3 regions of the Streptomyces sp. 7R007 genome follow, and region 2 is predicted to be linked to each of the others. Evidence: riboswitches for the same ligand, from Rfam matches in the RefSeq annotation. Region 2 holds a riboswitch; each other region holds the start of a gene.
The links. A riboswitch is a leader RNA that binds a small molecule or an ion and turns the genes downstream of it on or off. The one in region 2 is predicted to bind cobalamin.

Region 1 (9,674 bases), on a different contig from region 2:
TGCCCTGATCTGGGCCTTCTGGTACGGCATGCGGGTGCGCGACCGGGAACTGCCGCGGCCCCTGCCCACCGAACAGCCCCACCTGCCCGACGGCGGTGCCGTCCGCGAGGCGCGCGAGGTGCGCGAACCGGACGAGGTGCCCGTGGACGGCGAGCGGCGGCTGATGCCCTACGAACTGCACCCCACGCCCAGCCGGACGGGAAAGGACCAGCGGCGCCGGCGCTGGATGCCCGGCTCCAGCGGCTCCTTCGGCAGCGGCGGCCTGGGACTGCGGTGAGCCGCGGGGCTCAGGCCATCCAGAAGAAGACCGCGGTCATCCGCTTCTCCTCCAGCGTGCGGCCGGTGTAACCGGTCGCGCTGTGCACGAGGTTGGCGTGGTAGAGGAGGAGACGGTTGTACTTGTGCGGGACCCGTACGTCCTCCTCGAAGTGGTCCCCGGGCACGAACCGCGTGCCGAGCGCCTCGACGAGGTTGTTGTGCGGGGCCTGCACGATGTTGCCGCCGAGCCGGCCGCCGGGCAGCGACTGGCGGTAGAAGGCGGTGCCGCAGTCCTTGGGGACGTCCGGGTTGAGGTAGAGCACGGCCGCGTACCGGCACAGCGCCCGCGAGTCGGTGTGCGGCCGGGGCTCGCTCTCCCCCTCGCCGACGACCTGGATGCAGTTGTGGTTGAGGGTGCCGCCGCCGGGCGCCTGCTGCACCCACAGCTCCTTCGCGCCGGTCGCCTTCTTCACCAGGCGTTCGACGCGGGCGAGTTCGGCGGGCTCCAGCCCCGGCATGGTGCGCAGGCCCGGCCAGGTCTCCGAGGTGTAGGGGTGGCCCTGGACCCAGTCGTCCTTGGCCAGGCAGCGGGCGCGTACGGCGTCCACGTCGGGCAGCACGTCGTCGAGGACCCAGTAGTCGCGGCCCTTGGTGGGCTTGCGGTAGGGCAGCACGGGAAGGGCCGCGGGCACCCTGGGGGCAGGCTGTGGGGGCATGCGGCGAATCTAGGTCAGGGGTTCGTCTCGACTCTCCCGTGAAGCGGTCAACGTTCCGTCAACTTGTCATGCCTCCTTCCAAGCCGCGGCACCCGAGACATGGCTCACACCGGCCACTTTTTACCAAATCAAAAGGTTCCCCGCCGGGCCGGGATCCGTACTCCCCACCGTCCGACCCCGCTGATCGCCGGCGGGGACCCCCGACCGGGCAGGAGGCACGGTGCGCTTTTCGCGGAACGCGACGGGAACGCTCTTCGTGGGCGGAGCCCTCAGTCTCACTCTCGCCGCTCTCGCCTACCCCTCGATGCTCGGGGTCAGCACCACCTCCAGCTCGGGGTCGCGGGTCATCGCGCAGACGCAGTGGGGACCGCTGACGGAGGCGGACCGGGACTTCGTGGTCAAGGTGCGGGCCGCGGGACTGTGGGAGTACCCCGTGGGGCAGCTGGGCCTGCAGAAGGGCCAGAGCGCCGCGGTGAAGACCGCCAGCAAGCACCTGATCGACGGGCACGCGGCGCTGGACGCCAGCTGCCGCAAGATCTCCACGATGCTCAACATCACGATCCCCAACCTGCCCAGCCCCCAGCAGCAGGGTTTCGTCAACACGCTCAAGGCGGACAGCGGCAAGCAGTTCGACACCGACTTCGCCAACATCCTGCGGGTGACGCACGGTTCGATCTTCAACACCATCGCGAAGATCCGCTCGACGACCGAGAACTCCGTGGTGCGGACCCTGGCCGACCAGGCCAACGCGACCGTGCTGGACCACATCACGGTCATGGAGCAGACCGGGCTGGTCAACTTCGACCAGGTCCTCTTCCAGGAGACGACCCCGCCGAAGCTGCCCGCCTCGGACCTGACCCCGCCGCCCCCGGCGGGGGGCCAGCCGCAGGTGGTGCTGACCCCGCCGGTGGACAGCACCACCCAGCCCCCGGTCCTGCCCGGCGAGAGCTCCAGCTCCGCCACCCCCAGTCCCAGCCCGACCGTGGGGTGATCGGCTTCACCGGGTCCGCTCAGCCGAGCCACACGGTGGTGTCGGTGTGCATCAGGCCGTCGTCGCCGAGCGGGGCGCTGCTCAGCAGCACCTCGCCGGGCGGCAGCGGAACGGGGGCCCCGGCCAGGTTCGTGACACACCGCCAGCCGTCCGAGCGGGCGAAGTGCAGCACGCCGTCCGGGGCCTCGGCCCACCGCAGCTCCTCGCCGGCCGACAGCTTGCGGCGCAGACGCAGCGCCCTGCGGTACAGCTCCAGCGTGGAACCGTCGGTGCCGTCCTGCGCCTCGACGGAGTACGCCCCGAAGCCGGCCGGCTGCGGCAGCCAGGCGCCGCCCGCGCCGAAGCCGTACGACGGACCCGTCCGCGTCCACGGCAGCGGCACCCGGCAGCCGTCGCGGCCCTTGCGGACGTGTCCCGTCTGCTCCCAGATCGGGTCCTGCAGCACCTCGGTGGGTAGGTCGGCGACCTCGGGCAGGCCCAGTTCCTCGCCCTGGTAGAGATACGACGACCCGGGCAGCGCCAGCATGAGCAGGGTCGCCGCGTGCGCCCGGCGCAGCCCGGCCTCCTCGTCCAGCGCGGGCGCGCGGCCGCCGGACAGCAGCCAGGCGTTCTCGTCGGTGCCCGGCGGCAGCATCAGCCGCGAGGTGTGGCGTACGACGTCGTGGTTGGAGAGCACCCAGGTGGCGGAGGCGCCGGCGGCGTGCGCGGTGCGCAGCGACTCGGTGATGACCCCCCGCAGTTCGTCGGCGTTCCAGCGGGCTTGCAGGTACTCGAAGTTGAAGGCCTGGCCCAGCTCGTCCGGGCGGGCGTAGCGGGCCCGGCGGGCGGCCGGCACCCAGGCCTCGGCGACGGCCATGCGGGGCGGGGAGTAGGCGTCGAGGAGGCGGCGCCAGTCGCGGTAGATCTCGTGGACCTCGTCGCGGTCCCAGTAGGGGTGGCTGCCCGGCTCCAGCAGGTCCAGGGCCTCCTCCGCGACGCCGGGCAGGTCGCCGAGGTCGCGCAGCGGCGGCTCCAGGTCCTTGGCGAGGGCGTGCGCGACGTCGACGCGGAAGCCGTCGACGCCCCGGTCGGCCCAGAACCGCAGGGTGGTGCGGAAGTCGGCGCGGACCTCCTCGTTCGCCCAGTTCAGGTCGGGCTGTTCGGGCGCGAACAGGTGCAGGTACCACTGCCCGTCCGGCACCCGGCGCCAGGCGCTGCCACCGAAGACGGACTGCCAGTCGGAGGGCGGGAGTTCGCCGTGCGCGCCACGGCCGTCGCGGAAGACGTAGCGCTCGCGCGCGGGCGAGCCGGGCCCGGCCGCGAGGGCCTCCTGGAACCAGACGTGGAGGTGCGAGGTGTGGTTGGGGACCAGGTCGACGACGACCTTCAGACCGAGCCGGTGCGCCTCGGCGACCAGGGCGTCGAAGTCGTCCAGCGTGCCCAGGCGCGGGTCGACGTCCCGGTGGTCGGCGACGTCGTAGCCGCCGTCGGCCAGTTCGGACGGGTAGAAGGGGCTCAGCCACAGGGCGTCGACGCCGAGGGCGGCCAGGTGGTTCAGCCGCTCGGTGACGCCCCTGAGGTCGCCGAGCCCGTCGCCGTCGGCGTCGGCGAAGCTGCGGGGGTAGACCTGGTAGACGACGGCCTGCCGCCACCAGTCGGGGTCCTTGGACGAGAGATCGGTGGGCAGGTCGGTTCGGGGGTCGTTTTGGTGCACGAAGAGAACTCTGTCCACCGGTCGCGCCGGACGAACCTCCCATCATCCGGAGCATCTGCCTCCGTCTGTGCCGGAACTGTGACGGCCGACCGAACTACCGGCGCGTCACCGCAGGTTGACAGCGTTCCGCGGCGGCATCCACGATGTGCGGACACTGTGGCCCGTGTGACCAATGGGACCAGTGTTTCTCAAGACCACTCACCCTTGTCCTGATGGGATACGCATGTCCATAGCGAGACGTGTCACCATGCGGCGCCTGCTGGGGACGGGCGCCGCGACGCTCGCCCTCTGCGCCGCCTCCGCCTCCGTCGCCTCGGCCAGTGACTGCCCCGGCGGCCAGGGCTGGGAGTCCGGTGGCAGCTACAAGCCCGGGACGGGCGCCGGCACGAAGACGGAGACCGACCGCTGCGAGTTCTCGCTCGACGGCGAGCACTTCTTCGCCTCGGTCAAGGTCGACGACCAGAACCTCAAGCCGTCGGACGACGGCAAGGTCCACGTCAAGGTCCGCACCGCGGGCGACGCGTCCACCTGCACCGCCTCCCTCGCCTCCTACCTGGCCCACGGCGCCACCTTCGCCACCTCCGGCCAGCAGGTCTTCCACGACTTCGACACGGTCACCGTCAAGGCCGGCCAGACCGACTCCCTCGACATCTCGGTGCCCGACCAGGGCTGCTTCGCGCAGGTCGACCTCTACCGCGGCGCGGTGAAGTACGACGGCAAGCTCGACGCCAAGGACGGCTTCGAGCACGGCGACCTGCCCGCCGGTCCCGACCACGCGGTCATCAAGGACAAGCTGATCGCGTCCTGGAACGGCGGCACGAAGGACTGCACGGCGACCGAGTCGCAGTCGCCGAGCCCGTCCGCGTCCGAGTCGACGCCGGCGTCCGGGACGTCCACCCCGCCGGCCACGGAGACGACCGCGCCGGCGACGGAGACGTCCACGCCGTCCTCGGAGACCTCCACGCCGTCGTCCTCGGAGTCGACGACCGCGCCCGCGGCCACCCCGAACGGCGGTGGCGGCGACCTCGCGGAGACCGGCGCGAGCAGCAGCACCCCGCTGATCGCGGGCGGCGCGGCGGTGCTCCTGGCGGGCGGCGCGGCGATCGTGCTGGCGTCCCGCCGGAAGCGTTCGACGCGCGCCTAGTTCACGTGCAGTGGGTGAGAAGGAGCCGCACCTCGTCGTCCACCACCCGGTAGCGCACGACCCGGCCCTCCTTCTCGCCCTCCACGACCCCCGCCGCCCGCAGCAGCCGCAAGGCCTGTGAGACGGCGGGGTCGTTCATGTCGGTGGCCAGGGCGAGGTCGGAGACGGCCATCGGGCCCGTGCGGTGCAGGGCCAGCAGCAGCGCGAGGCGTTTGGGGTCGCCGAGCAGGGCGAAGCGGTCGGCCCAGGTGCGCACGCGCGCCGCGTCGCCGATGGCGGCGATGGCGTCGCACACCCGGTGGCCGTCTATGGTGCGGCGGTCTGCGCGGTCGGCCGGGACGAGATGCATGGGGTCATCCTCGCAGGGCCGTATGTGATCTTGGATACCTGCGCAGGTGTGCAGCTATGCAGGAGTGCGGCCGGGCGCCTACGGTGGGCGGGCCGTGGTGTTCGGGAAGCCGGTGCGATGCCGGCGCGGCCCTCGCCACTGTGACCGGGGAGTCGTCCGGCGTGTCCCGCGAGGGACGGTCACTGGGTGCCTTGTGGCGCCCGGGAAGGCGGACGGACGACGCTCGACCCTCCCCCAAGCCAGGAGACCGGCCACGGCATCTCACGAAGTGATCCACGAGGTGCTGGAGCGTGACCGCATGACCGACCCTGCGTCCTTCCGCTGGCGACGCGAGGACACCGTCCGGACGGCCGGGCTGATGGCGGTGATCGCCCTGCTCCACGTCCTGGCCTTCGGCATCCTCTTCCTCCTCGTCGTGCCCGGCCACTACGAGGTCGGCTCCAAGACCTTCGGCATCGGACTCGGCGTCACCGCCTACACGCTGGGCATGCGGCACGCCTTCGACGCCGACCACATCGCCGCGATCGACAACACCACGCGCAAGCTGATGGCCGACGGCAAACGGCCGGTGTCGGTGGGGTTCTGGTTCGCGCTCGGCCACTCCAGCGTGGTCGTCGTGCTGGCGGCGATGATCGCGGGCGGCACGCAGCTGGCGGACCGGGTGATGGACGAGGACTCCCGGACCCACCAGGTGCTCGGCCTCATGGGTACGACGATCTCGGCCACGTTCCTGTACCTCGTCGCCGCCCTCAACCTGGTCGCCCTGGTCGGCATCCTGCGCGTCTTCCGGGCGATGCGGGCGGGGTCGTACGACGAGCGGGAACTCGAAGCGCACCTGGACTCCCGCGGGTTCATGAACCGCGTCCTCGGCCGCCTCACCCGCTCGATCACCCGTCCCGGCCAGATGTTCCCGCTGGGCTTCCTCTTCGGCCTCGGCTTCGACACGGCCACGGAGGTCACGCTGATGGTGATGGCCGGCTCGGGCGCGGCGGCGGGCCTGCCCTGGTACGGGGTCCTGTGCCTGCCCCTGCTGTTCGCCGCCGGCATGAGCCTGTTCGACACGCTGGACGGCACGTTCATGAACTTCGCCTACCAGTGGGCGTTCTCCAACCCGGTGCGCAAGGTCTTCTACAACCTGACCATCACGGGCCTGTCCATCGCCGTCGCCTTCTTCATCGCCACGATGGAACTCTTCGGCCTGGACCTGGGCAACGCCGGTTACATGGTCGTGGCCCTGTTCGTGCTGGTCTGGGCAGCGGCGGTGACGTACTGGCGCCTGGCCAAGGTCGAACAACGCTGGTCCCCCCAACCAGCGGACCCCCAGTAACCGACCCACCCCACACCCAACTCCCCACCCCTCACCCTCAGCCGCCACCGGCGAGAACCGCCCACGAGGGCCACCCGCACCCGACCCACGAAAGCCCCACCACCAGCCCCCGCCGTGTCCCGAGACCCGCCCCGCTCACCCGCAGCCGCCACCGGCGAGAACCCTCCACAAGGGCCACCCGCACCCGACCCACGAAAGCCCCACCACCAGCCCCCGCCGTGTCCCGAGACCCGCCGCGCTCACCCGCAGCCGCCACCGGCAAGAACCCTCCACGAGGGCCACCCGCACCAGGCCAGGAAAGTGGCGCGGGTGGGAAGGCTTTCAGGCGCCGGCCACGACGGACAGGTACAGTCCCACGAACCGGTCCACGTCCACATCCAACGCCACGTCCACCAGGGCCTGTTCGCGCTCGCCCTCGTGGATTTCCGACTCACCGGGCCGGATCCGCCGGTCCACGACCGTCTGCCCCCGCGTCACCCCGGGCGCGAGCGACACCTCCACCGGAAGCAACTCCGTGCGGATACCCCCCGGATCGGCCACCGCGCACACCGCCCCCGCGTCCCCCAGCCCACCCGCCTCCACGTCGTCCGTGACGTCCGGCGCCGACGGCCGGTGCGCGAGCAGTTCCCCGGCCAGCCGAGCCCCCGCCTCCGCGCTCCCCCGCAGCCGCCGCACGTCCGCCCCCGGCACCACCACCCGCCGGAACACGTCCAGCCCGTACATGGTGATCGACACCCCGGCCGTGAGCAGGATCGCCGCCGCCTCCGGATCGTGCCAGACGTTGAACTCGGCCACCGCCGTGGCGTTCCCGGCCCCCACCGCCCCGCCCATGAAGACGATCCGCTCGATGTTGCGCACCACCTCGGGGTGACTGCGCAGCAGCAGCGCGATGTTCGTCAGCGGCGCCGTGGGAACCAGCGTCACCGGCCACGGCGACCCGAGGATCTCGCGCCGCAGCAGCGTCACCGCGTCCAGCCCGCACGCGGTCCGCGTCGGCGCGGGCAGCCCCAGGTCGCCCATGCCGTCCGTGCCGTGCACGTGCCGTGCCGAGCGGGCGGGCTCGATCAGCGGCCGCTCGGCGCCCCGGCCGACGGGGATGTCCGGGGCACCGGCCTGCTCCAGCACGGTCAGCGTGTTGCGGACCACGCCGTCGACGTCCGTGTTGCCGGCGACACAGGTCACCGCCCGCAGGTCGAGCCCCGGGTGGCGGACGGCGAACAGCAGGGCGAGGGCGTCGTCGACTCCGGTGTCGCAGTCGATGATCACGGGGATGGGCCGGTCGGTCGTCATGGCGCGCGCTCCTTCCGCCGGGCCCCGCGGCGGACCCGGTGAGCGTGACCTTACGCAGCCGCCCACAGCCCGGCGCCACGCGCCGCGACCTGTGCACCGATCCGCTCCAGCAGCTCCACCACCGGCACCGCCCCGACCCGCCGCCCGCCCCGCAGCCGTACGTCGGCCCGTTCGTCCGCGGCCTCCCGTTCCCCGATCACCGCGAGGTACGGCACCAGCCGCGCCGCCCGGACCCGCGCGCCCAGGGTGCCCTCCTCGGCCCCGTACACCCGCGCCCGCAGCCCCCGCCCGGCCGCCGCTCCCGCCAGCTCCTCGGCCCGCTCCCGCTGGTGCTCCGACACCGGCAGCACCGCCAGCTGCACCGGTGCGAGCCAGGCCGGGAACGCCCCGCCGTGCACCTCGATCAGGTGGGCCACGGCCCGCTCCACGCTGCCGACGATGCTGCGGTGCACCATGACCGGCCGGTGTTTCGCCCCGTCGGCGCCGATGTAGTGCAGGTCGAAGCGTTCGGGCTGGTGGAAGTCGATCTGGACGGTGGAGAGGGTGGACTCGCGGCCGGCCGGGTCGGCGATCTGGACGTCGATCTTCGGCCCGTAGAACGCGGCCTCGCCCTCCCCCTCCTCGTACGCGACGCCGGACGCGGCCAGCACCTCCCGCAGCAGCGCGGTGGCCCGCCGCCACAGCCCGGGGTCGGCCACGTACTTGCCGCCCTCCCCCGGCAGGGACAGCCGGTGGCGGACCGCGCGGATGCCGAGGTCGGCGTAGGCGCGGCGGATCAGTTCCAGCGCCGCCCCGGCCTCCCGCACCGCCTGTTCCGGGGTGCAGAAGACGTGCGCGTCGTTGAGCTGGATCGCCCGCACCCGGGTGAGGCCGCCCAGCACGCCGGAGAGTTCGGCGCGGTACATCCCGCCCACCTCGGCGATCCGCAGCGGCAGTTCGCGGTGGCTGTGGGACCTCGACCGGTAGACCAGGGCGTGGTGGGGGCACAGGCTCGGGCGCAGGACGACCTCCTCGCCGCCCAGCCTCATCGGCGGGAACATGTCGTCGCCGTAGTGGTCCCAGTGGCCGGAGATCTCGTACAGCTCGCGTTTGCCCAGGACGGGCGAGTACACGTGCCGGTAGCCGGCGGCCCGCTCCAGGTCCCGTACGTACTCCTCCAGGGTGTGCCGTACGACGGCCCCGTCGGGCAGCCAGTAGGGCAGCCCGGCGCCCATCAGGGGGTCGGTGTCGAACAGGCCGAGTGCGCGGCCGAGGCGGCGGTGGTCGGGGACGGTCATGGTCGCTCTCCTTGCTGCGGGAGGCGAACGCCACGGACACGACGAAGCCCCGGGGCGTTCGCCCCGGGGCTGTCGACTGGTCGGCTGTCAGCGCGCCGGGACACTCTCCGGCGTCGTCGTGCACAAGGCGTGGGCGCGCTGCATGACAGGACCGTACGGCGCGGACGGGCGGTGGCGCCACGGGTTTTACGGCGGCGGGCGGGCGTAACCCGGACGGACCGGCGCGCTGGTGGAGCGCGTACGGCGGTGATCCCGTGGGAGACATGACCCGCGTCCTCGTCGTATCCCTCGCCGTCCTGCTGGCCGCGACCGCCTGCACGGGCCGGCCGGCCGCGAAGGCACCCGCGGTGCCCGCGACCACGTCCGCCTCCCCGGCCGCCCCGCCCTCGCCGCGCGCCCTGACCGCGGCGCAGGCCGAGGCCGCCCTGATCACCGCCGCCGACCTCGGCGAGCCCTGGACGCCCACCCAGGGCGCCGCGACCTGGCGGGACGGCGTCCTGAAGGCGACGACCGAGGTGCCGGACTGCCGGCACCTGCTCGACGCGCTCTACGCCGACGACCTGTTCGGTACCGGTGCCGGCGCGGGCGCCACCGCTCACGCCGTCACCGGTCTGGACGACGCCGTGGAC
Region 2 (9,674 bases):
GCGCACTGCTCGCCGGCGCCGGAGGGCTGCGGCGCGCCGTCCTCCCCGGCCTCGGGCCGCGCGCCGGTGTCGCCGTCACCCTGCGGCCCCTCGTCCGGCGCCGGCTGCCCGCCGCCCCCGCCGGGTCCGCCAGGCCCGTCGTCGTCGGGCTCCGGGTCGTCGTCCCCGGCGAACTGCTCCAGCGTCTCGTCGAGCTTGTCCTCGTCGAGCCCCGGCGCGTCGAAGGGGTTGCGGCGGCGCCGGTGCGGCAGCGCGAGCAGTGCCGCCTGCCGTACGTCCTCGGCGAGCACGTCGGTCCGCCCGGCCCAGGCCGCCAGCGCGGTCGCGGTGCGGGCCATCACGATGTCCGCCCGCATGCCGTCCACCTCGAAGGCGGCACAGGTCGCCGCGATCTGCCTGAGCGCCCCGTCGCCGAGCCGCACCGACGGCAGCAACTCCCGTGCCGCCGCGATCCGTTGCCGTACGGCCGCCTCCTCGTCCGCCCAACGGGCCGCGAAACCGGCCGGATCGTCGTCGTAGGCGAGCCGGCGGCGCACCACCTCCACCCGCTGGTCGGGCTCCCGGGAGGCCGCGACCTCGACGGTGAGGCCGAACCGGTCGAGCAACTGCGGCCGCAGCTCGCCCTCTTCGGGGTTCATGGTGCCCACGAGCAGGAAGCGGGCGGCGTGCCGCACGGAGACGCCCTCGCGCTCGACGTAGGAGGCGCCCATCGCCGCCGCGTCGAGGAGCAGGTCGACCAGGTGGTCGTGGAGGAGGTTGACCTCGTCCACGTACAGGATGCCGCGGTGCGCGTCGGCCAGCAGGCCCGGCTCGAAGGCCTTCACGCCCTCCGCCAGCGCGCGTTCGATGTCGAGCGCGCCGACGAGGCGGTCCTCCGAGGCGCCCACCGGGAGTTCGACCATCCGCGCCGGACGCGTCTCGAACGCCCCCGGCTCGTGCGGCCCGTCCGGGCAGGCCGGGTCGGGGGCGCCGGGGTCGCAGGAGAAGCGGCAGCCGGAGACGACGTCCAGCTGCGGCATCAGCGCCGAAAGGGCCCGTACCGCCGTCGACTTGGCGGTGCCCTTCTCGCCGCGCACCAGCACACCGCCCACGGCGGGCGAGACCGCGTTCAGCAGCAGCGCCAGCCGCAGGTCGTCCTGGCCGACGACGGCCGTGAAAGGAAAGGGGGTGGTCACTGGTCGTCGCCCTCCAAGTCGCCTTCCAGCTCCAGGTACGTGGCGCGCAGCCGCTCCAGCGTCTCCGCGTCCGGCTCGGCCCACAGCCCCCGGTCGGCGGCCTCCAGCAGCCGCTCCGTGATCCCGCGCAGGGCCCAGGGGTTGGACTTCTTCATGAAGTCCCGGTTCTCGGCGTCGAAGACGTACTCGGCGCTGAGCTTCTCGTACATCCAGTCGTCGACCACACCCGCCGTGGCGTCGTAGCCGAAGAGGTAGTCGACGGTCGCCGCCATCTCGAAGGCGCCCTTGTAGCCGTGCCGCCGCATGGCCGCCATCCAGCGCGGGTTGACCACGCGGGCGCGGAAGACGCGGTGCGTCTCCTCGCCCAGCGTGCGGGTCTTCACCTGGTCCGGGGTGGCGGAGTCGCCGACGTACGCCTCGGGGGAGGCGCCGGTGAGGTGGCGCACCATGGCGACCATGCCGCCGTGGTACTGGAAGTAGTCGTCGGCGTCGACGAGGTCGTGCTCGCGGGTGTCGACGTTCTTGGCGGCGACGGCGATCCGCTTGAACGCCGTCTCCATGTCCCCGCGCGCCGCCACCCCGTCGAGCCCGCGGCCGTAGGCGTAGCCGCCCCACACCGCGTACACCTCGGCGAGGTCGGCGTCCGAGCGCCAGTTGCGCGCGTCGATCAGCGGCAGCAGCCCGGCCCCGTACGCGCCCGGCTTGGAGCCGAAGATGCGGGAGGTGGCCCGGCGCCGGTCGCCGTGCTCGGCGGTGTCCTCGTCGGCGTGCGCCTTGACGAAGTTGCGGTCGGCGGGTTCGTCCAGCCCGGCGACCGCGCGGACCGCGTCGTCGATCAGCCCGACGACGTGCGGGAACGCGTCCCGGAAGAAGCCCGAGATGCGGACGGTGACGTCGATGCGCGGCCGCCCGAGCTCCTCCAGGCCGATCACCTCGAAGCCGGTCACCCGGCGCGAGGCGTCGTCCCACACCGGACGGCAGCCCAGCAGCGCCAGGATCTCGGCGATGTCGTCGCCCTGGGTGCGCATCGCGGACGTGCCCCACACCGTCAGCCCCACGGACCTCGGGTAGTCGCCGGTGTCCTGCAGGTACCGCTGGACGAGGGAGTCGGCGAGCGACTGCCCGACCTCCCAACTCAGCCTGGACGGAATGGCCTTGGGGTCGACGGAGTAGAAGTTGCGGCCGGTCGGCAGCACGTTGACCAGGCCGCGGGTCGGCGAACCGGACGGGCCCGCCGGGACGTAACCGCCGTCCAGGGCCCGCAGGATGTGCCCGATCTCGTCGGTGGTCCGCGCCAGCCGCGGCACGACCTCCGTGCAGGCGAACTCCAGCACCGCGACGGCGTCCGGGAGTTCGGTGCCGAGGACCTCGCGCACCAGGGCACCGCTGTCGGCGGCGGCCCAGTCCCGCTCCTCCATGCCCTGCGCGATCCGCCGGCACAGCTGCTCCAGCAGGTCGATCGCGTCGGCGGCGGTGCGGGCCGGCCCCTCGACCAGGTCCGTCAGCTCCACCGGCACCTTCACCGGCGCGCCCGGCTCGGCCAGCAACTCCTTCTCCACCAGCCCGAAATGGGCGGCGAGACAGGCTCGCAGTCCCGGCAGCGCGTGTGCCTGCCCGCCCCACACCTGCGAGGCGCGCAGTACGGCGAGCACCAGGTTGACGCGCGGTTCGCCGACCGGGCCGCCGCCCAGGACGTGCAGCCCGTCCCGGATCTGCACGTCCTTGATCTCGCACAGATAGCCGTCGATGTGCATGACGAACTCGTCGAACTCGTCGTCGTCCGGCTGCTCGTCGACGTGCAGGTCGTGGTGGAGCTCGGCCGCCTTGACCAGCGTCCAGATCTGCGCGCGCACCGCCGGCGCCTTCGTCGGGTCCAGGTCGGAGACGAGCGCGTACTCGTCGAGCAGCTGCTCCAGCTTGGCCAGGTCGCCGTAGGTGTCGGCGCGGGCCATCGGCGGCACGAGGTGGTCGACGACCGTGGCGTGCCCGCGCCGCTTGGCCTGGGTGCCCTCGCCCGGGTCGTTGACGATGAACGGGTAGATCAGCGGCAGTTCGCCGAGCACGGCGTCCGGGGCGCACCCCGCGCCGAGGCCGAGTCCCTTGCCGGGCAGCCACTCCATGGTGCCGTGCTTGCCCATGTGGACGATCGCGTCGGCGCCGAAGGAGTTCTCCAGCCAGCGGTAGGCGGCCAGGTAGTGGTGCGACGGGGGCATGTCCGGGTCGTGGTAGATCGCGATCGGGTTCTCGCCGAAGCCGCGCGGCGGCTGGATCATCACGACCACGTTGCCGAACTGCAGGGACGCCAGCACGATGTCGTCCCCGTCGACGTACAGCGAGCCCGGCGGCTCGCCCCACGCCTCCAGCATCCCGTCCCGCAAAGCGGGGTCGAGCTCGTCGAACCACGCTCGGTAGTCCGCGAGCGGCACCCGCGCGGGCGCCGCGGCCAGCTGCTCCTCGGTCAGCCACTCCACGTCGTGCCCGCCCGCCTCGATCAGCCGGTGGATCAACTCGTCGCCGCCGGAGGGGTATTCGGTGAGCGAGTAGCCGGCGTCCCGGAGCGCGTCCAGCACCCGCACCGCCGAGGCGGGCGTGTCCAGCCCGACCGCGTTGCCGACGCGCGAGTGCTTCGTCGGGTACGCGGTGAAGACCAGCGCCAGCTTCTTGTCGGCGTTCGCCTTGTGCCTGAGCCGCGCGTGCCGGACGGCGATCCCGGCCACGCGCGCGGCCCGCTCGGGGTCGGCGACGTACACGGGAACGTCGTCCGGGCCCTGCTCCTTGAAGGAGAACGGCACCGTGATCAGACGGCCGTCGAACTCCGGGATCGCGACCTGCATCGCCGCGTCCATGGGGGAGAGCGCGGCGTCGGACTCGTCCCAGGCCGCCCTGGACGACGTCAGGCACAGTCCCTGCAGCACCGGCACGTTCAGGTCGGCCAGCGCCCCGATGTCCCAGGCCTCGTCGTCGCCGCCCGCCGAGGCCTGCGAGGCGTGCGTGCGGCCCGCGGCGAGGACGGTGGCGACCAGGGCGTCCGCCCGGCCCAGGAGCTCGTACAGCCCGGGGTCCGCCCCGCGCAGCGAACCGCAGTACACGGGCAGGGCGTTGGCGCCCCGCGCCTCGATCGCCGCGCACAGGGTGTCCACGAAGGCGGTGTTGCCGCTGAGTTCGTGCGCCCGGTAGAAGAGCACGCCGACCGTGGGACGCCCGTCGTGCGAGGCGTACGAGCCGTGGACGCCGTACTCCGGCATCTTCTGCGGCTCCACGAAGCCCTCGCCGGTCAGCAGCACGGTGTCGGAGAGGAACCGGGCGAGTTCGGTGAGGTTCCCGGGGCCGCCCTCGACGAGGTACCTCAGCGCCTCGGCCACCACACCGGCCGGCACGGACGACTCGGCCATCAACTCCGCGTCCGGCACCGCCTCCCCGCCCAGCAGCACGGTCGGCACTCCGGACGCCTTCAGCGCGGCGAGCCCGTCCTCCCAGGCCCGCTTGCCGCCGAGCAGTCGTACGACGGCGATGTCGGCGCCCTCGATCAGCGCCGGCAGCTCCTGTTCGACGTCCACCCGCATCGGGTTGCCGATCCGGTAGTCGGCACCGGCGGCGGACCGGGCCGCCAGCAGATCGGTGTCGGCGGTCGACAACAACAACACTGTGCTCATGCGGGCGCTCCCGGTGGAATGAAGGGCAGTCCTTGCGGCGCGCCGGACTCGATGAGCCGCCACAGCGCGTCCGTGTCCGCGTGCTGTTCGATCAGGTCGCCGAGCCGGTCGAGCTGCTCCTCGCGCAGCGCGGCGAACGAGGTGTCGGCGGCCGGCACGAAACGGCGGCCCGCGGCGGCCGCCACCTCGCGCAGGAAGGCCCGCCGGAACCCGTCGGACTCCAGCGAACCGTGCCAGTGGGTACCCCAGGTCTGGCCGACGCGGCAGCCGTCCAGGAAGGGGTCGCCCCCACCGACCTCGGCGACCCCGTGGTGGATCTCGTACCCCTCGACCCGCTCGCCGAGGGCTTCGCCCACCGGCCGGGTGAGGGTCTTCTCGCGGGCGAACCGCACCCGCACGGGCAGTACTCCCAGCCCCTCGACGTGTCCGCGCCGGCTCTCCACCTCGTCCTCGATGTGCTCGCCGAGGACCTGGAAGCCGCCGCAGACGCCGAGGACGGGGCGGCCTTCGGCGGCCCTGCGCCGCAGCGCCTCGGCAAGGCCACGCTCGCGCAGCCACTCCAGGGCCCGCACGGTCCCGCGGGTTCCCGGGACCACCACCAGGTCCACGTCCGCCAGCTCCTCGGGCCGGTCCACGAACCGCACGACGACACCGGGTTCGGCGGCCAGGGCGTCGACGTCGGTGAAGTTGGACATCAGCGGGACGGCACAGACCGCGACCCGGAGGACGTCCTCCCCGACGGGCGGCGCGGTGTTCGACTCGCGGACCGTGCCCCGCAGGGACACCCGCAGCCCGTCCTCCTCGTCGATGCCGAGCCCGTGCCGGAAGGGCAGGACGCCGTAGGTCCGCCGCCCGGTGAGCCCGTGGAGCATGTCGAGGCCGGGCTCCAGCAGCGAGACGTCCCCCCGGAACTTGTTCACCAGGAACCCTGCGACGAGCCGCTGGTCCGCTTCCGACAGCAGCGCGACGGTCCCGAAGAACGAGGCGAAGACCCCGCCACGGTCGATGTCCCCGACCACCAGCACGGGCAGCCCGGCGTTGCGGGCGATCCCCATGTTCACGATGTCGGTGCGCCGCAGGTTGATCTCCGCGGGCGAACCGGCCCCCTCACAGATCACCGCGTCATACGTGCCCCGCAACTCGGCCAGACAGTCGAGAACGGTCCCGAGAAGCCTCTGCTGCCGGCCGCCGTGATAGCCGCGCGCGCTCAGCTCGCCCACGGGCTTGCCCATCAGCACGACCTGGCTGCTCTGTTCGCCCCCCGGCTTCAGCAGCACGGGATTCATCAGCGCGGTCGGCTCGATGCGGCAGGCCTGCGCCTGCATGGCCTGGGCGCGCCCGATCTCGGCGCCCTCGCGCGTCACGAACGAGTTCAGCGACATGTTCTGCGCCTTGAAGGGGGCCACCTTGACCCCCTGGCGCACCAGCCACCGGCAGATCCCGGCGGTGACGACACTCTTGCCGGCGTCGGAGGTGGTGCCGGCCACGAGCAGCCCCCCGCTCATGACGCACGCCCCTTCAGGACGGCCCGCGCGGCGACGCTCACGCCGAGCGCGAGCAGTCCGACGCGACGGGACAGCCGTACCGCCCGCTCGATGTCGTGGACCCCCACCTGACGTCCCTCCCGATTCAGCACGGGCCGGTGCTCGACCCGCCCGCCGTACGACAGCGTCCCGCCCAGGCGCACGCCGAGCGCCCCCGCGAACGACGCCTCCACCGGCCCGGCGTTGGGGCTCGGATGCCGGTCGGCGTCGGCCCGCCAGGCCCGCACGGCCCCGCGCCGGTCCTCGCCCGCGACGGCCGCGAGGACGGCGGTCAGCCGTGCCCCCGGCCACCCGGCCAGGTCGTCCAGCCGGGCGGAGGCCCAGCCGAACCGCCGGTAGCGGGGCGACTTGTGCCCCACCATGGCGTCGAGGGTGTTCACCGCCCGGAACCCGAGCAGCCCCGGCACCCCGCCGACGGCGCCCCACACGAGGGCCCCCACGACGGCGTCGGAGGTGTTCTCGGCCACGGACTCCACGACCGCCCGGGCGATCCCGTCGGCGTCCAGCGCCTGCGGATCCCGCCCGCACAGATGGGGCAGCCGTGCCCGGGCCGCCTCGACGTCCCCGGCGGCCAGCGCCCGCCCGACGGCGCGGGCCTCCCGGGCGAGGGAGGTCCCGCCGACGACGGCCCAGGTGGCGGCGGCGGTCAGCGCGACGGAGGCGGCAGGGGAACGGCGTACGGCCTTCTGCGCCACGGCGCCCAGCGCCACGGCGCCTCCGGCGCACACGGCGGTGTGCAGCGCGCCCCACCCGCGGTGGTCGCGCCACAGCCCCCCTTCCACGGCGCCGGCGGCCCGCCCGAACGCGGCGACCGGATGCCCGCGGCGCGGATCGCCGAGGAGCTGGTCACCGAGGAGTCCGGCGGCGGCGCCGTACGCGAAGACGCGATCGGCACGCATCGGCTCAGCCGGCCGTGGGCTCGGGCAGCGAACTGGTCCTGGACCTCGGACGGCAGGCTGGCATGACGGCATGTCCTCACTCAGGGTGTCCACGCCCTGGTTCGACGAGACCGGCGGTGAGAGTTCCTGGCTCCCGAGGCTTCCTACCCCGGTGACAGTGGCGGGACCGCGCCGGACTTCCACCGGCTTCCTCTCCTGCCGCCGTATATGGCTCCGGCAGTCCACCACGCCCCCGGAAGGACAGTCAACTTGCTGTTGACCTGCGACGGGAGAGTGTGCTGAGGCCCACACGCACGGGGTCGCCGTGGTCACGCGAACGCGTGGTGCCGGGACGGATCACCGCCCCGGCACCACGCGTGGACCCGGTCCTCAGGCCGTGCTCGCGCCTCAGGCCTTGTTCATGATCAGGGAGATTCCGTACGCCACCGCCGCCGCGCAGGCCGCGAAGCAGACGTACGCGCCGGTGACCGCGAGGGCCGCCGAGGTGCCCTGGGCGCCGGCCCGCTCGCGGCGGGCGAGGCCCATGACGCCGAGGGTGAACAGGGCCACCAGGCCCACGGTGACCGCGAGGCTGACGCCGAAGACGGAGCCCAGGGCTGCCCAGTCGATCTTCATGGTGATGCTTCCTTAAGGGGGCTGAGGGCGGTCAGACGGCGGCGGCCGGCGGGGCCGTCGGCTCCGTGGTGGCGGCGGGCGCCGGGATGGTGGCCGTGAGGTCCTCGGCCACCGCGCCCGCGGGCGGCGGGGCCACCGCGGCGATCGCCGCGGTCACCACGCCGGCCGGCTCCTCGGTCGCGTTGACGTTCGTCGCGTCGACGACCTCGCGCCGGGACAGCTTCCAGATCGCGGCGCTGGCGGCGACCAGGAAGACGGCCACCAGGGCGGTGCCCCAGTCGCCGAGGTCGGTGACCGACTCGGCGAGCGCGCCGACCAGGGCGGCGGCCGGGAGCGTGAGCACCCAGGCGACGGCCATCCGGGTCGCGGTGGACCAGCGGACCACACCGCCCTTGCGGCCCAGGCCCGCGCCCATCACCGAACCGGAGACGACGTGCGTGGTGGACAGGGAGAAGCCGAGGTGGGAGGAGGCCAGGATGGCCGTGGCCGCGCTGGTCTGGGCGGCGAAGCCCTGCTGCGGCTCCAGCTCGGTCAGGCCCTTGCCCATGGTGCGGATGATGCGCCAGCCGCCGATGTAGGTGCCGAGCGCGATGGCCAGGCCCGCGGAGAGGATGACCCAGGTGGGCGGGTCGGAGTCGGGCGCGACGACACCGCCGGCGACCAGGGCGAGGGTGATGACGCCCATCGTCTTCTGCGCGTCGTTCGTGCCGTGCGCCAGCGAGACCAGGCCCGCGGAGGCGATCTGGCCGGCCCGGTAGCCCTTCTCGGCGGCCTTGCCCTCGGTCTTCCTGCCGAGGATGTACGACAGCCTGGTGGCGGCTAGCGCGGCGACGCCGGCGACGACCGGGGCGGCGACCGCGGGGATCAGCACCTTGGTCACGAGCACGTCGCCGTGCACGGCGCCGAAGCCGGCGGAGGCGACGGTGGCGCCGATCAGGCCGCCCATCAGGGCGTGCGAGGAGCTGGAGGGCAGTCCCACCAGCCAGGTCAGCAGATTCCAGAGGATCGCGCCGACCAGGGCGGCGAAGATGACCTCGGGACGGATGCCGTTCTCATCGACGAGACCCTTGGAGATCGTGTTGGCGACCTCCACGGAGAGGAAAGCGCCTACAAGGTTGAGCGCGGCGGACATGGCCACCGCGACCTTGGGCTTGAGGGCACCGGTCGAGATGGTGGTGGCCATCGCGTTGGCGGTGTCGTGGAAACCGTTCGTGAAATCGAACGCGAGTGCGGTTACCACCACAATCGCGAGGATCAGCGAGAAGTTTTCCATTTACCCAGGCAATCGTTCGAAGTCATCGGTCGGTTGACCGTAGGCAACCTGAGTGAACGGAAGATGAACTGAGGCGGTCCTCGGGGTGTATGCCGGGTCAGTGGCCCAGGGTCAGCCGCTTCAGCCGGGCCCGGGAGCCGTTGAAGAGATTCTGGTCACCCGGCAGGCTGCCGCTGTTGTCGTACTGCCAGAAGGTCCACAGCGACCATCCGGCCGGCAGCGCCCCCGCGTCCGACGAGCCGTGACGGGCGATCCACAGCGCGTGGTCGGCGGCGAAGGCGCGGCTGCCGCCCGTGCAGGCGTTCCACCAGTGGGTGGTCGTATACAGGACGGGACGGCGGCCGGTCAGGCGCCGCACCTCGTCGCTGAAGGACCTGATCCAGCCGGCCATGGCGCTCTTGCTCAGGCCGTAGCACTTGTGCCTGGCGTCGTACGGGTTGTATTCGATGTCGAGCGCGGGCGGCAGCGTCCAGCCGTCGGCCGTCCAGGCGCCGCCGTTGCCCACGAAGAAGTCC
Region 3 (9,674 bases), on a different contig from region 2:
GCGACGATGCCGGATATCCGGCCGCCGGAGGCTCTTCGGACACGACGGGTCACGCGGGGCACGGCACGGGCGGCACGGGGGCGTCCGGCCCCTCCCCCGAACCGTCCGCGCCGGCGTCCGGCTCGCCGTCCCCGACGCCGTCCCCGTCCGCTCCGGCGGACTGCCAGGACGGTGAAGTACGCCTGGTACAGCCGCTGTTGAACGGTGTGGTCACCCCCGTGACCGGCCTCCTCGACGGCCTGCTCGGCGCGGCCTCCGCATCGCCCTCCCCCTCCTCCTCGCCCTCGCCCTCGGCCTCCGCGTCCGCCGGCGCCCTGTCGTCGCTGTGCGTCGGCGTGGCGTCCTCGCCGTCGGTGCTGTCGGAGGTGCTGCCGTGAAAGGCCGTGTCTTCGGCGTCGTCGTGGCGGCGCTGCTCACCCTCGGGCTCTGCGCGCCGGCCGCCTCGGCCCACACCGAACTGAAGTCGTCCACACCGGGGAACGGCACCCGGATCGCGCACACGCCCGCCACGGTACGGCTGGTGTTCAGCGAGCCGGTCGATCCGGCCGACGTCCGCGTCCGCGCGGACGGGGAGCGGCTGAGGGTGTCGCGGGCGGCGCGCGCGGAGAACGCGGTCGAGGTCGCCGTACCGAAGGAGACGAGCGACCGCCTGACCCTTGTTTGGCAGGTACGTGACATGGAGGACGGGCATCCCACGTCCGGGACGCTGTCCTTCCCGCTCACGGCGCGTGCCGGACAGGCCCCCGCGCAGGCCGCCCCGCAGCCGTCGCGGGCCGTGCGCACGGCCTGGCAGGTGACACGCTGGGCCGGCTACCTCGCCCTCGCCGTGTACGTCGGCGGGCTCGCGTTCCTGGCGCTGCTGTGGCCGCAGGGCGCCCAGGACGGCAGGACCCGCCGCCTGCTCGCCCTCGCCTGGGCGGCGGGGCTGGCGACCGCCCTGATCGCGCCGGGCCTGGAGGGGGCGTACGGATCGATGGGCACACTCGGCGATGTGCTCCAACGGTCCACCTACGCCGACCTGTTGAGCACCGAGACCGGCATCATGGCCGCCTGCCGGCTGCTGCTGTGGGTGCTCGCCGCGGTCGTCCTGGCCGCACTGTTGCAGGGCGGCGAGCGGTCGGCCCGGTCGCCCGGGTGGCGGGTCGGCGCACTCGTGGTCGCCCTCGGGCTGCTGCGCACGACCGGCATGACCGGCCACGACTCCGAGGGAACGCACCCGGGTTGGGGTGCGGTGGCCGACCTGGTGCACCTGCTCGGCGTCTCGCTGTGGCTCGGCGGGCTCACCCTGCTGCTGCTCGGCGTGCTGCCGCGGCGGCGGCCCGAGGAGCTGTCGGCCGCCGTGGCCGGCTACTCGGCGCTGGCCGGGGTCTGCGTGGCGGCGATCGCCGGGGCCGGCGCGGTGCTGGCCTGGCAGGTCGTCGGCTCCTTCGGGGCGCTGCTCGACACCGGGTACGGGCGCCTGCTGCTGATCAAACTCGCCGTGCTGGGGCTGGTGTTGCTCATCGCCCAGCGCAGCCGGGGCTGGGTGCGCACCCGGCTCGACATCGCCGTACTGCTGCGCGGCGACCGTGCCGTCGTACGGCCCTTCGTCTACTCGGTCGCGGCCGAGACGGGGCTCGTCCTCGTGGTCCTCGCCGCGACGAGTGTGCTGGTCATCTCCGCCCCCGGCCGGTGACCGGCAGCCGTTGTCCCACCTCTCTCACCTCACCTCTCACCTCACAAGGGAGACGCACCACCATGCACACAGAAGAAGTCACCGCACCGCCCGCGCCCCGTCGGCGCTCCCGAGTGGGCAACCGGGTCCTGCTGGCCACCGGCCTGGGCGCCGGCATCGCGGCCGTCGCCTGCCTGGGCGTGCTCCAGGCGTCCGGCGGGGCCGCCGCTCCGGCGAACGCGGCGCCCGCGGCCGAGGCCCAGGACATGAGCGGCATGAGCGGCACGGCCGACGCCCAGCCGGCCGCCGACAGCGCCACCGCCGACCACACCATCGAGATCAAGGACTACAAGTTCGCCCAGCCGTCCCTGACGGTGAAGGTCGGCCAGACCGTGAAGTGGGTCAACGAGGACACCGCTCCGCACACGGTCACCACCACCAGCGGTCCGCAGAAGTTCGACTCCGGCACCCTGAACAAGGGGGACAGCTGGTCGTTCACCTTCACCAAGGCCGGGACGTACGAGTACTACTGCGCGGTGCACCCGGACATGACCGCGTCCGTCACCGTGGTCGCCGACGACGGTGGCAGCGGCTCGGGCGGCTCCACGGGTGGGTCGACGGGCGGCTCCACGGGTGGGTCCAGCGGCGGGTCGACCGGCGGCTCGACGGGTGGGTCCACCGGAGGGTCGACGGGTGGCTCCACCGGGGGCTCCACGGGCGGCTCGACGGGCGGTTCGACCGGCGGGAGCGGCGGTTCCGGAGGGTCGAGCGGCGGTGACGGCGGCGACGAGCAGTGCGTCAGCGTCCAGCAGGTGCTGCTGCCGATCCTCCAGCACCTCGACAAGGCCCACCTGGAGGAGTCGCCCGGCCAACAGGTCCAGGACGCACTCCAGTTGGACAACTACATCAAGATGCACACCGTCTGGGTCGAGTCGATCCTCACCCCCGCCGTCAACGGCGCCGGCTCGATCGGCGACGACACCCTCACGGTGCTGCTGCAGCACATCAACTCCGCGCACCTGGAGGAGTCCCTGGGCCAGCAGGTCGCCGACCTCCTCGACCCCGACGCGTACGTGAAGATGCACACCGTCTGGGCCGAGCACATGCTCGCCCCCACCGAGGACTACCTCACCGGCTCCTGCTGACGCCGGCCGGCAGGAGGTGACGGGCCGGCCGAGTCGCAGTCGGCCGGCCCGCCACCGCCCTCATTGTCCCCACTCACCGCGCCCCGCGCCCACCGAGGTACCCACATGACCGCCGAAACGCTCCCCGTCCCCACCCTGCCGGGCCCCGCCTGGCTCCCCGGACCCGGCACCTACACCACCGCCCCGGACCGCTGCATCACCGAACTCACCGCCCGGCTGGGCCCGTTGACCACCCTGCGCCGCCGCCTCACCCCCGTCGACGCGAGCCTCACGGTCGCCCCCGCGCCCGAGGACTGCGTGCTGAGTCTGGAACTGGGCGGCCGGGTGCTCGGCGGGCGGAGCCTCACCTTCGTCAGCACGGCCCTCAAGCCCGCGGCGGACGGCACCCGCATCCACGCCTCCGGCGAACTCGCCCTCGGCGACGCCTCCGTCCCGGCCCCGCTGGTGCTGCGGGTCGTCGAGCGCGCCGAGGCGCTGCTCCTCGTCCTCGGCACGATCCGGCTGCCGTACCGCCCGGTGCGCCGCACGCTCGGCCTCGCCCTCCCCCGCACCCGCCCCGCAGACCGCATCCGGCTGCTCGTCGCCGCGGAGTTCGCATGCCCCGCCTGACCCTCGTGCGCGCGCTGCTCGCCGCCACCGCCGTCTTCCTGTTCCTGCCCGCGCCGTCCGCGCGGGCGGCCACGAGCCACCAAGTCGCCATGTCCGGCTACGCGTTCAGCCCGCGCTCGCTGACCGTCACCGCCGGGGACACCGTCACCTGGACCAACCAGGACCAGGCACCCCACGACGTCAAGACCACCTCGGGCCCCGAGTCGCTCCACTCCCCGATGCTGGACAAGGGGGGCAGTTGGAGCCACACCTTCACCACGCCGGGCACCTACTCCTACGTCTGCACCGTGCACCCCGGCATGACGGCCCAACTGGTCGTCAAGGCGGCCCCGGTGCCCACGCCCACAGCGCACCCGACCGGCCACGACCACGCGGCCGCGGCACCCACCGTCGTCCGCTCCCCGCGGCGCACGGCGACGTCCGCCGCCGCGAAGCCGACCGCGCACGCCGAGCACGGCGGCGCGGCGTCCGCGCACGCTTCCAGCGCCGCCCCCTCCCCCGCGCCGGGTACCGCGGCCGCCGCCCGGCAGCCCGTCGAGACGACCGCCTCGGCCGCCCGCCCGCTCGATCCGCTGCTCCTGCTCGCCGGAGTCGTGGCGGGGGTGGCGGTGCTGTGCCTGCTCCTGGTCGGCTCGCGGGCGTCGACGACCGTCAAGTGACGCCCCCGCCGGGCCTACGCGGTCGGGGCGTGCCCTCCCGGCGGGCGCGCCATGAAGACGTCGACGGCTTCCTCCGACTCCACGACGAAGCCGTGGCGTTCGTACAGCCGCCGGGCGGGGCTGCCGCGCAGGACGCTGAGCGCCACGGTCGTGTTCTGCGCGTCGCTCCGTTCGAGCACCGTGCGCAGGACGGCGGAGCCGAGCCCCCGGCCCTGGTGGCGGGGGGCGAGGTAGAAGTGCTCCAGCCACAGCCGGTCCTCGACGGGCCGGACGGTGACGCAGCCGGCGAGGTCGCCGCCGGCCATGACGACGGAGGTGTGCTGCGGGGAGAAGGCGTCCCGCAGCCGCTGCCGGACCCGGTGCTCGTCGTAGCGCCCGAGGCGTTCCAGGTCCGGCCGCATGACCGTGGCCCGCAACTCGACGAGCGCCTCGACGTCGGCCGGATCGCCGGGCCGCAGCGTCCAGTCGCGGGTCTGTGCCTGATCACCCATGGTGGGAGTATCGCAGGCGCCCTCAGTGCGGCACGGCCGCCGCCCGCCTGCCGGCCGTCCGCTGCCCCGCGCCGGCCTCGCGCGGGGCGAGCAGCCGCTGGGCGAGCGCTCCGAAGACCAGCCCGAAGGAGGTCCACAGGGTCACCTGGACGGCGAGCGCCGCCAGGCGGAACTGCCACAGCAGGGTGGCCGGGAAGGTCTTCGGCACCTCGTTGAACGACGGCAGGAACGCGTACGCGAGCCCGACGACGAGGACGAAGAAGGCACCGGCGACCAGCGTCGCGTTCCAGTTGCCCAGGCGGGGGGCGAGGCGCTTGCCGAGGATGACGGTGGCCACGGCCAGCAGCACGCTCAGCGCCACCATCAGGAAGAACAGGGCCGTGCGGGTGCCGATGGTGTCGGGGTCGCCGACGGAGGGCGGGTTGGCCGGGTACTTCAGGAACGGCACGACGTACACCGCGACCAGACCGCCCGCCGCCAGGAGCAGCGCGCTCGCGCGCGGCCCGAAGCGGCCGATGCGGCCGAGGGCGAAGCAGTACGCGAGCGCGGCGATGCCGCCGAACGCGACGCCGTAGACCAGGACACCGGTGGACAGGCCCGCGGTGGACTGCATCGTGCGGCTGACGGCCTCGACGCCGTGCTCGTGGGAGTGCGCCTCCTCGTAGGCGATGGCCGCGTCGACGCGCGGCTCGCCCAGGAAGTAGGCGACGACGAGGGCGAGCAGGCCCGCGGCGAGTCCCGCGAGCATGCCACGCACCAACAGGTTCCGGACGATTGCCGAGTTCATGGTGCTCGTACGTTCCGCGCCGCCGTCAGTGGCAGGGGAAGCCGAGCAGGTGGCGGGCGTCGTGCACCCACTCGTGCACGTCGGATCCGGACATCACGGAGGTGGCGCCCTGTTCGGCGCCGACGAAGTAGAGCAGGACCAGCATCAGAATGCCGAAGAAGACCGCCCAGGGGACGATCGCGCCGATCGGCAGCTTGGCGGGTACGGCGGTGGGGGCGGCGGTCGGCTGGATCGCGGACTGGGCCATGGCAGAACCTCCTGGGGAACTCGCGTCCCGTCTCGGTGGTGCACGAGACGACGGGGCGGGTCTGACTCACCCGCCCCGCACCCCGAAGGTGTGGGAACCGGGCTTACAGTGGCGCGACCGTGCCGGAGTCTCACCGGCTTCCGCGGGACCGTCGTCGGTGTCCGTCGTGGACACCGACCGAGAAGGTACCGCGAAGCGGAGGCGCGGCCAAGGGCGCGAAGGCGCACGACGGCGTGGACGGGACGACCTGTCATCCTTGGGACGACAGGGATGTCGGCCAGGGAAACGGACGTATGACGAGCCGAGTGACGTTGATCTCACCCGCGGTCGGTACGGCGCTGCGGGAGGCCCGGTTCGACGACGACCGTCCTCTCGACGAGACCGGACTGCGGCTCGCACGGGCCGCCCGCGACGGACTCCCCCCGGCGGACCGGTCCTGGGTCTCGCCCGCGGCCCGCTGCCGCGAGACGGCCGCGGCGCTGGGCCTGGAGGCCGTGTGCGCACCGGAGTTGACGGCTCTGGACGTGGGGCGCTGGCGGGGCGCGACCCTGGCGGAGGTGAGCGCGCGGGAGCCGGAGGCGGTGGCCCGGTGGCTGGCGGACCCCGCGTGCGCGCCCCACGGCGGTGAGTCGGTACGGGACTTCTGCGACCGGATCGCCGGCTGGCTGGAGTCGGCGGCGCAGGCGGCGGGGCGGACCGTCGCGGTCGTGGACCCGGAGGTCGTGCGGGCCGCCGCGGTCCGCGCGCTCGGGGCGCCCGGGTCGGCGTTCTGGCGGCTGGACGTACCGCCGTTGACGGCGACCGAGTTCAGCGGGCGGTCGGGGCGCTGGAACCTCCGGCTCGGGCGGGCGCTCCAGGCTCCCCTCACCCGGTAGCCGGCGCTTCGGCAGCCGGCGGGACGGCGCCCGGGTCCACGGCGAACGTGGTGATCACCGCGGCGTGGTCCGAGGGCCAGTCGTTGCCGGCCACGTCCGGCCAGGGGCGCGGGGTGCCGCTGACGAAGGTGGTGGCGTCCAGGACGCGCAGGCCGCGGCCGTTGTGCAGGACGTAGTCGATCCGGTCCTGCGGTTCGGGGCGTCCGCTGCCGTCCTCGTGCTCGGCGTGCACGGGCGACCAGGTGTGACCGGGGTGCTCGGCCGGGTCCGGGTGGGCCTCGCGGTAGGAGTCGCGCAGGCCCGCCTCCTCGGCGGCACGTGTCACCGGCCATGCGACGTCCGGCCGGTCGAGGTGGGAGGGGGCGTTGAAGTCGCCCACCAGCACGACCGGCCGGCTGTCGCCGGCGGTTCGGGAGACCCAGTCGAGCGCCTCCCGCAGCTGCGCGAGGCGCACTTCCTCGTGGGCGATCAGCTCGGCGGCCGGCAGCCTGTCGAAGGCGGCCTCGTAGGGGCCGTACGGCGTGTAGTGGAGGTGGACGGTCCACACGTCGACCTCGCGGTGCGGGCCGAGTCGGACGCGGGCGCCGGCCGCCCCGTAGAAGCCGACGCCGGGGTCGCCGAGGGCGGTCGTGATGGGGTGGCGGCTGATGATGCCGAGGTTCTCGCCGGCGCGGTGGTGGTGCCAGCCGAGGGCGTCGGCGAGTTCCTGGGCGGCGGTGCCGGCGGTCTCCTGGAGGCCGACGACGTCGACGCCGGTCTCCAGGATGACCTTGAGCTGTTTGGCGCGGTGGTCGTCGACCGCGCTGCCGCCGAGCCAGAGGTTCCAGCTCATGACGCGCAGTTCGTGCGGGACCATCGCGCGCAGGTGGTCCGGGGTGACGCCGGTGAGGCTGGTGCGCACGGTCCTGCCGGGTGCCGGGTCGATCGGCGCGAGGGAGGGGACCGCGAGGACGGCACAGCCGGCGGCCTCGGCGGAGCTGACGCCGGTCTGGGTGTCCTCGACGGCGACGCAGGCGGCCGGGTCGGCGCCGAGCAGGCGGCAGGCGGCGAGGTAGGGGTCGGGGGCGGGCTTGGTGCGCTCGGTGTCCTCGGCGGTGACGGAGACGGCGAAGCGTCCGGCCCCGAGCGTCTGCAGGACCGTGTCGGCGACCGCGCGCGGGGAGGCGGTCACCAGGGCGGTGGGCACGCCGTCGCGGGCGAGGGCGTCGAGCAGTTCCAGGGCGCCGGGGCGGGGTACGACGCCGGTGCGCACCCGGTCGGCGAACTCCCGGTGCAGGGCGTCGGCGACCGGCCCCGCCGGGGTGCCGACGGTTCCGGCGAGCCAGGCGGCGGTGTGCTCGACGGGGCGTCCGAGCACCTCCGGCTGGTCGGCGTCGGTCAGCGCCCTGCCGAGCCGGGCGGCGGCCTCCGCCACCGTCAGCCACCACAGCCGCTCGGTGTCGACGAGCGTGCCGTCCATGTCGAACAGGACGGCTTGCAGCGGCGGTTGCGACATGGGGTGCTCACTTTCAGGGGGTGTGGGGGAGGCGGGGTCCGGTGGTACCGGGCGGGGGCCGGGGGTCGGGGCGGGTGTCACTATTCGGCTTCTCCGCGCGGGGCGAACGCCTCGGGGGTCGGGTTCGCCGAGCGGCTCGACTGTCGGGGCCCGGCCTCCCGGACGGGGCGAGTGCCCGGGGCCGGGCTTTGCCAGCGGGGTCGGGTGTCGGGGCTCGGCCCGACCCGGCGGGGCGAGTGCCCCGGGCCGGGTCTTGCCAGGCGGGTCGGGTGTCGGCGACTCGGCTGGACAGGGCTGGGCGAGTGCCCCGGAGCGGGTCTTGCTAAGCGGGTCGGTGTCGGCGGCCAGGCTCGACCAGGCGGGGCGAGTGCCCCGGGGCGGGTCTTGCCAGGCGGGTCGGTGTCGGCGGCCAGGCTCGACCAGGCGGGGCGAGTGCCCCGGGACGAGTCTTGCCAGCCAGGTCGGTGTCAGCAGCCAGGCTCGACCAGGCGGGGCGAGTGCCCCGGGCCGGGTCTTGCCAGGCGAGGTCGGGTCGGGGGCCCAACTCTTGCGGGCCGGGCGCGTGCGGGAGGCCCGGGTTGACCGGGCGGGTCGGGTGGCGGACGTTCGGGCTCGCAGGACTCGGACGTGTCGAAGGCTCGGCTCCTTTCAAGGCGCGTCAGGCTCGGGTCTTGGCCTCAGAAGGCACGTCGGGCGCAGTGCTGACCTCCAGAAAGCCTGCAACCTCACCGACTCGGCCTCAGACGGCGCGTCGGCCTCAGAGCTGAGCCCCACAAGGCCGCCAGCCTCACAGGCTTCGCTTGAGAAGGCGCGGCTACCTCGCAGGCTTCGCTCCAGACGGCACTGCGACCCCACAAGCTTCGCTCCAGACGGCACTGCGGCCTTGCAGGCTTCGCTTCAGACGGCGCGGCGGCCTCAGAAGCATCGCTCCAGACTGCGCTGCGGCCCCACAAGCATCGCTCCAGACTGCGCTGCGGCCCCACAAGCTTCGCTCCAGACTGCGCTGCGGCGGCGCCAGGCTTCGTTCGTGGTGGCTTGGGGTGGGTCGGGGGTCAGGGGGTGCGTTCGGCGAGCAGGACTGGGCGGTTGGGCAGCCACAGGCGTACGGCCGTGCCCGCGGGGAGCGTGGTGGCCTCGTGGGTGGGCACGTCCGCCTTGACCTCCGTGGCGTCGGGGAGGCGGACGGTGAGCCGGGTGGTGGCGCCGAGGAAGGCCGTGGCCACCACGCGGGCGTCGCCCGCCTCGTCGGCCTCGACGTGCACCGCCTCGGGGCGTACCAGGACGTCGACCTCGTGCCCGGCCGGCGCCTCGCCGTCCACCGGCAGCCGCTGCCCGCCCACCTCGACGGCGCCCTGCGACAGGCGTCCCGGTATCCGGCTCATCGTGCCGACGAACTCCGCGACGAAGGCGGTGGCGGGCCGGCCGTACAACTCCGCGGGGGCGGCGCACTGTTCGAGCCGGCCGGCCCGCATCACCGCGACGCGGTCGGCGACCGACAGGGCCTCTTCCTGATCGTGCGTCACGAACAGGGTGGTGATGCCGAGTTCCTGCTGGAGCCGGCGGATCTCCTCGCGCAGGGTCAGCCGCACCTTGGCGTCCAGCGCGGACAGCGGCTCGTCCAGCAGCAGCACGCGCGGACGCAGGGCGAGGGCGCGGGCCAGCGCGACGCGCTGCTGCTGGCCGCCGGAGAGCTGGTGCGGGAACCGCTCCGC

Region 1: another riboswitch for cobalamin. It lies ahead of nicT (Nickel transporter NicT); the one in region 2 lies ahead of ACYF6T_RS07030 (cobalamin biosynthesis protein).
Region 3: another riboswitch for cobalamin. It lies ahead of ACYF6T_RS01635 (CbtB domain-containing protein); the one in region 2 lies ahead of ACYF6T_RS07030 (cobalamin biosynthesis protein).

Annotation. Positions count from the first base shown of each region.
Region 1 is NZ_JBTWMV010000010.1:58,069-67,742, forward strand. Features, by position in the region: gene ACYF6T_RS15595 (DUF6479 family protein) at 1-277, shown strand, start outside; gene ACYF6T_RS15600 (DUF6445 family protein) at 288-974, opposite strand; gene ACYF6T_RS15605 (DUF4142 domain-containing protein) at 1,231-1,965, shown strand; gene ACYF6T_RS15610 (glycoside hydrolase family 13 protein) at 1,985-3,658, opposite strand; gene ACYF6T_RS15615 (LAETG motif-containing sortase-dependent surface protein) at 3,882-4,802, shown strand; gene ACYF6T_RS15620 (ArsR/SmtB family transcription factor) at 4,804-5,151, opposite strand; cobalamin riboswitch at 5,230-5,421, shown strand; gene nicT (Nickel transporter NicT) at 5,450-6,478, shown strand; gene ACYF6T_RS15630 (nucleoside hydrolase) at 6,800-7,768, opposite strand; gene thrS (threonine--tRNA ligase) at 7,819-9,045, opposite strand; gene ACYF6T_RS15640 (hypothetical protein) at 9,309-9,674, shown strand, end outside.
Region 2 is NZ_JBTWMV010000004.1:63,693-73,366, reverse strand. Features, by position in the region: gene ACYF6T_RS07045 (putative cobaltochelatase) at 1-1,175, opposite strand, end outside; gene cobN (cobaltochelatase subunit CobN) at 1,172-4,828, opposite strand; gene ACYF6T_RS07035 (cobyric acid synthase) at 4,825-6,333, opposite strand; gene ACYF6T_RS07030 (cobalamin biosynthesis protein) at 6,330-7,271, opposite strand; cobalamin riboswitch at 7,373-7,512, opposite strand; gene ACYF6T_RS07025 (hypothetical protein) at 7,659-7,886, opposite strand; gene ACYF6T_RS07020 (inorganic phosphate transporter) at 7,918-9,159, opposite strand; gene ACYF6T_RS07015 (lysozyme) at 9,257-9,674, opposite strand, start outside.
Region 3 is NZ_JBTWMV010000001.1:326,479-336,152, forward strand. Features, by position in the region: gene ACYF6T_RS01600 (hypothetical protein) at 219-377, shown strand; gene ACYF6T_RS01605 (copper resistance CopC/CopD family protein) at 374-1,675, shown strand; gene ACYF6T_RS01610 (cupredoxin domain-containing protein) at 1,738-2,799, shown strand; gene ACYF6T_RS01615 (hypothetical protein) at 2,905-3,408, shown strand; gene ACYF6T_RS01620 (cupredoxin domain-containing protein) at 3,396-4,067, shown strand; gene ACYF6T_RS01625 (GNAT family N-acetyltransferase) at 4,082-4,558, opposite strand; gene ACYF6T_RS01630 (CbtA family protein) at 4,581-5,345, opposite strand; gene ACYF6T_RS01635 (CbtB domain-containing protein) at 5,371-5,592, opposite strand; cobalamin riboswitch at 5,628-5,773, opposite strand; gene ACYF6T_RS01640 (histidine phosphatase family protein) at 5,886-6,467, shown strand; gene ACYF6T_RS01645 (HAD-IA family hydrolase) at 6,457-7,962, opposite strand; gene ACYF6T_RS01650 (ABC transporter ATP-binding protein) at 9,015-9,674, opposite strand, start outside.